Regions from separate parts of the Paenibacillus paludis genome, predicted to be linked through region 2. Evidence: predicted binding sites of a transcription regulator. Region 2 holds the regulator's gene; the other holds the start of a gene.
The links. The regulator Rex, encoded in region 2, represses fermentation and respiration genes when NADH is low (regulators of the CRP and FNR family bind a similar motif). The targets are predictions, from matches to a motif close to TTGTGAAATATTTCACAA.
Positions count from the first base shown of each region.

Region 1 (3,189 bases), on a different contig from region 2:
AACTCATCGTCGGATAAACCACGCGGATCAAGTTTCTGGCTTCTCAGCTTAAGCAGATCGACCACGTTGATATAACGGATTTTCAGCTCAGGCAATTTCTCATGCAGGATAGAGATGGCAGCCAAAGCTTCAATCGTAGGTTCGGTACCTGCAGAAGCAAATACAACATCAGGCTCTCCGCCTTTGTCCGTGCTGGCCCAGTCAATGATCTTGAGTCCTTTATCAACCAATTCCTGCGCCTCTTGAGCCGAGAACCACTGTGGACGCGGATGTTTGGACGACACAATCAGGTTGATCTTTTGACGGTCGTTCAGGATGGTGTCAAATACAGCCAGCAGGGAGTTGGCATCAGCCGGCAAATATTCCCGGATGAATTCCGGTTTTTTGTCTGCCAGGTGACCCAGCAAACCCGGATCCTGGTGCGTATAACCGTTATGGTCCTGCTGGAACACGGTTGAAGTTGCGACAACATTGAGTGAAGGGATATCAGCGCGCCAGCCTTGATCGGTTGCTTTACGCAGCCATTTGAAGTGCTGGGTAATCATCGAATCCACAACGCGCAGGAAAGCTTCATAACTTGCAAAGAAGCCATGACGTCCGGTTAATACATAACCTTCCAGCAGTCCTTCCGCCTGATGCTCCGATAATTGGGAATCAATTACACGGCCATACGAAGCGAGGAATTCGTCATTAGGTTCATTAATTTGATCCAGCCATTGGCGTTTGGTCACTTCAAACACAGGTCCCAGACGGTTGGACATCGTTTCATCCGGTCCGAAAATCCGGAAATTGCGGTTATCTTCATTGAGCAGGACAACCTCTTTCAGGTATTTTCCGAGAACGGCCATATCCTGCGCTACTACTTTACCTGGAACGGAGTTATCAAGCACATAGTCGCGGAAATCCGGCAGGCGCAAATCTTTGATAAGGTTGCCAGCGTTAGTAACAGGATTCATCCCCATACGTCTGTCGCCTGTAGGCAGGATTTCGGCAAGCTCTGCGTTCAAGCGGCCGTTCTCATCAAATAATTCTTCCGGTCTGTAGCTGTTCATCCATTCAAGCAAAGCTGGAGCATGCTTCATATTTTTCTGGTCAACCGGAATTGGAACCTGATGGGCACGGAACGAACCGGTATTCGGCACACCGTCCCATGCTGCCGGTCCAGTCCAGCCTTTAGGGGAACGGAAGACGAGCATCGGCCATACCGGGCGGGTAAGGTCGTTATTTTCACGCGCATTTTTTTGAATGGCTGCAATTCTTTCGACGATGGTATCGAGTACCTTCGCCATTTCCGGATGCATATGTTCAGGGTCTTCGCCTTCAACAAAGAACGGCTCCCAGCCCATGCCTGTAAAGTAAGCGGTGATTTCTTCTTTGGATTGACGGGACAGAATCGTCGGGTTGCTGATTTTAAATCCGTTCAAGTGCAGAATCGGCAAAACAGCGCCATCTGTAACAGGGTTGATGAAGCGGTTGGAGAACCATGATGCGGCCAGTGGTCCGGTTTCAGCCTCACCATCTCCAACGACAACAGCCGAAATCAAATCAGGGTTATCCAGAATAGCGCCAGCGCCGTGGGATAAAGAATAACCCAGCTCGCCGCCTTCATGGATGGATCCCGGAGTTTCAGGTGCAGCATGGGAAGCAACGCCGCCCGGGAACGAGAATTGTTTGAACAGTTTTTTGAGACCCGGGATATCCTGCGTAATTTCCGGATAAATCTCAGTATAACTTCCGTCCAGATAGGAATTCGAAACCATGACCTGACCGCCATGACCCGGACCTTCAACATAGAACATGTTCAAATCATATTTAGTAATTACACGATTCAAATGGGCATAAATAAAGTTCTGGCCCGGAATAGTACCCCAGTGTCCGATAGGTTTAATCTTAATGTCAGCATCTTTCAAAGGTTCTCTTAACAACGGGTTGTCTTTCAAATACAGCTGACCTACCGAAATGTAGTTGGTTGCACGCCAATAAGCGTCAAGCTTTTCCAGATACGTTTTAGACGAATAATCGACTTTCATGGTTGATAATCCCATTTCATCCACTCCTATATATATATTGTTGCTTATTGCCATTCTTTTTCTCTACAAATACATCATACCTCTGCTCAAAATAAATACAACCTTTTTGACAAGTGATACGGTCCAATTTTGTGAAAATTTGAACATAGTATGAAAAACTCAGGAAAATCGCTGTCAAAACACAGTTATATTGAAATTTATGTAAATACGTTACATCCATAAAAAAGTAAAGTATACAAAAAAATAAGACCGGGAAAATCCCCGGTCTTATTCTGCTCCTTAATGAACAGATACAAACGTATTAAATTTCAAATATTGATAATGAAACCGCATATGGGAAAATTCAAAGGGAGTACCATTGTCCAAAAAGAAAATCCCCTCCATAATGCCAACAGGTTCATTTTCTTTCAAGTGCAGCAGCTCCTGATCCGTGGACAAGGACGGCTCGGCAAAAATAGATAAAAATGATTTGGTTACGGCCAGGTTACGCGAGTCTTCCAAATAGTTAAAAATAGAGCCCTCGATAATCGTCTGGTTTAAATCCTGAACGATTTTTATCGGGATATACCCCGTCTCTATCATAAAGGGATCATCATCGAACAGGCGCAAGCGGACGATTTTGTATACAAAATCATGGGGCCCCAGGAACAAATCCCGCTGCAATTCTTTTGTTGGCGGAATAACCTCGAAATTCAACACTTTGACTTTAGGTTTCTTGCCATGCATCTGGAAATTGTCGGTGACACCCAGATTGGAACCTTCGTAATTGAAGATGGATTCATTTTTTATGTATAAGGGGTTAATAAACGTGCCTGAACCTCGTTTTTTGAAAATGATTCCGACACTTTCCATTTTGGTTAATGCGCGCTTGATGGAGCTGCGGCTAACCTGATACGTTTCGCTAAGACTGCGTTCATCAGGTAATCGCATATCCGCAAACTGTCCAGCAAAGATTTTCATTTTAAGGTCATCAATTATTTGCTTGTAGACAAATTGTGTCATGGAGTACTCCCTCTCAGGTCTTCTGTAACAATTGATATGTATTCAAACAACCTCTTCTGTCTAACGAAAGGGTATGGACTAAAAATCAATATTAACTATATCATAATAATGAGATGGTTTATACTTTTCTCCACCCGATTTCTGCTAATTGAGGAAG
Region 1 covers NZ_JBGJZP010000010.1:180,980-184,168, reverse strand. Annotated here, with positions in the region: gene ACAN56_RS20360 (phosphoketolase family protein) at 1-2,045, opposite strand, end outside; gene ACAN56_RS20355 (GntR family transcriptional regulator) at 2,310-3,032, opposite strand.
Region 1: ACAN56_RS20360 (phosphoketolase family protein) is a predicted target of Rex. The motif match lies at 2,160-2,177, and genes of this name have one in related genera.

Region 2 (3,189 bases):
AGAACTGGCGGCGCTGGAGAATACGCTGAACTTAGCCCTGAGCGACATCATCCGCAGGGGTGACAAAATGCTCAGCGAGATGCGCGATACGGAGAGTCAGTCGTCTTCGGACAGCCTGGTGACCGATATCGGAGGCTTGTTCAAGGATTTGGCATCCATCCGGGAACAAATCCGCTTCTTTATGGGTCTCAGTGACGATAATATCGTGTACTGGATGGAAGGGAGCGGCAACTACCGGGGCAAGTCGCTTCAGCTCTACGCCGTGCCTGTCGATGTAAGCAGTCAGCTCAAGGATCTGTTCTTCGACAAGAAGAAGAGCATAGTGCTGACCTCGGCCACGTTATCGGTCGACAAGTCCTTTCAGTTCATGATTGACAACCTTGGTCTTTCTGAAGCCTCTGAGCAAGGGCGTCTCATGACAGCGCTGCTGCCTTCACCGTTCAAGTACCGTGAACAGGCTCTGCTTGTCATCCCGCGCGATTTCCCCAGTGTTAAGGGCAGCGTAGGCGATGCGCGTTTTGTAGACAAGCTGGTGCATTCGCTGGCTGAAGCGGCGGCGGCGACCAAGGGGCGGATGCTGGTGCTGTTCACCTCCTACAAAATGCTGCGCCAGGTTTACGATCCGCTGAAAGAGGCCTTGGCTTCCCAGGACATTACGGTTCTGGGCCAGGGTGTGGAAGGAGGCAGCCGCAGCAAGCTGATCCGGCGTTTTCAGGACAGCTCTGCATCGGTATTGCTTGGAACAAGCAGTTTCTGGGAAGGAGTCGACATCCCTGGCGAGGCGCTGACCTGTCTTGCGATTGTAAGGCTGCCGTTTCAGCCGCCGAATCATCCGCTTGCCGAGGCAAAGGCGGAGCTTCTGCAGGCCCAGAAGAAGAATCCTTTTATGAAAATGTCTGTTCCACAAGCAGTGATCCGGTTCAAACAGGGTTTTGGACGATTGGTTCGCACAGCGCAGGACCGGGGAATTGTTATAGTATATGATACCAGGGTCATCGAAGCTTATTACGGGAAGTACTTCCTGTATTCACTCCCTGGTCCGAAGATGGAGCACATGCTTACCGATCAGATGGTTCCGCGGATTGCGGAATGGCTTGAAGAGGGCGGCGTTTCCTAATCTGTCATCGTTTATAAATTTTTTCCATCTCTTTGTACCATAGGCTGTGTCCCGTTCGCAGAGCGGGCACTGCACGTGGTTGTCATACGATATCGCGTCAGTGCAATTCTAAATTAGGAGGAGAAAACATGAAATCGGATAAAATATCGGAGGCCGTCGTACGCAGACTCCCAGTGTACCTGCGTTTCCTGAACGATCTCCAAAAGCGTGAAATCTCAACCGTTTCTTCTCAGGAACTCGGGCAGAAGCTGGACCTTAATCCGGCACAGATTCGTAAGGATCTGGCCTATTTTGGTGATTTCGGCAGAAAAGGCATTGGATATGACGTGTCTTATCTCATCGAAAAGATCCGTCATATTCTGAAGCTGGATCAACAAATCAACGTGGCCCTGGTGGGTGCCGGTAACCTCGGTCATGCCTTGTCCAATTACAATGCTTATCTGAAGGATACCATGAAAATCACCGCTGTATTTGATTCTTATGCTCCCAAGATTGGACAAAAGATCAACTCTCTTACGGTTCAGCCGATGGAGGAGCTGGGTCAGACCATCCGTGATCAGGGAATCCGGATCGGGATCATCACTGTACCGGACAGCGAAGCACAGAATGTGGCTGATATTCTGGTAGAATCGGGCATCGAGGCGATCCTGAATTTTGCACCGGTCATTCTGAAGACACCTGCAACCATCCGTATTCATGCTGCCGACTTTACGACTGACCTGCAAAGTCTGGCGTATTATTTACATGATGGAAAGGAAGGAATTACAGATGAGCAGCAATAAGATGATAATTGCAAACGGACGTTTTCTGGTTCCCGGAAGCGAGAAGCCGGTCCTGAGCGGTTATATGACTATAGAAAATGATTTGATCACATACATAGGGGAAGAGAAGCCCGTTATTGAAGAAGGCACAGTGACGCTCGACGGCAGCCGGCTGCTGTTCATGCCGGGTCTGGTCAATACCCATGGCCATGCTGCGATGTCGCTGCTGCGCGGCTATGGGGATGATATGGTTCTTCAAGCCTGGCTGCAGGAGAAAATGTGGCCGATGGAGGAGAAGTTTACCGGAGATGATGTCTACTGGGGCACTTCCTTATCCGTTCTGGAGATGCTGAAAGGCGGCACAACCACCTTTTTGGATATGTATGATCATATGGACCGGGTGGCCGAGGTGGTCGAACACTCCGGCATCCGTGCGGTGCTGATGCGCGGTGTTATTGGTCTATGTCCTGAAGAAGTGCAGAATCAGAAGCTTGCGGAAGCTGTTGCTTTCGCCCGCAACTGGCACGGCAAGGCTGACGGCAGAATTACAACCATGATTTCACCGCATGCCCCGTATACTTGTCCTCCGGACTTTTTCATGCGGTTTGTGCAGGCGGCACATGACCTGGACCTGCCGATGCATACGCATATGTCGGAAACGCTGCGTGAAGTGGAGCAGAATGCCGCTGATTACGGCCTGCGTCCTGTAGCGCACCTGGAGAAGCTGGGGATGTTCACCCGCCCGTCCTTAATCGCCCATGGTGTCCACCTGAACGATGAGGAGATCGAAATCCTCGCCCGCCACAAGGTGGGTGTGTCCCATAACCCGGGAAGTAACCTGAAGCTTGCCAGCGGGGTTGCACGGGTGCCTGAGCTGCTGAGAGCCGGAGTCAAAGTTTCGCTCGGTACGGACGGGGCGGCAAGCAACAATAATCTCGATATGTTCGAGGAAATGCGGCTTGCAGCATTGATCCATAAGGGAGTCAGCGGTGATCCTACCGCAGTTCCGGCACCGGAAGCGCTGCTGATGGCCACGCAATACGGGGCGGAATCAATCTTCCTGAACCAGGTGGGCCGCCTTGCAGCGGGGATGAAGGCTGATTTTATTGCAATTGATATTGACCAGCCTCATCTACTGCCGCATAGCGACTTGCTCTCCCACGCCGTGTATTCGGCCAGCGCCAAGGATGTCGAGCATGTCTGGGTGAACGGCAAGCAGGTTGTGAAGCATGGTCAGTGCCTGACACTGGACGAGGAAGAAATCCGCCGCAAGGCGCAAGAAACTTTTGAAGGGCTGCTGAAGCGTTAATT
Region 2 covers NZ_JBGJZP010000036.1:34,560-37,748, reverse strand. Annotated here, with positions in the region: gene dinG (ATP-dependent DNA helicase DinG) at 1-1,117, shown strand, start outside; gene ACAN56_RS34615 (redox-sensing transcriptional repressor Rex) at 1,207-1,899, shown strand; gene ACAN56_RS34610 (amidohydrolase) at 1,886-3,187, shown strand.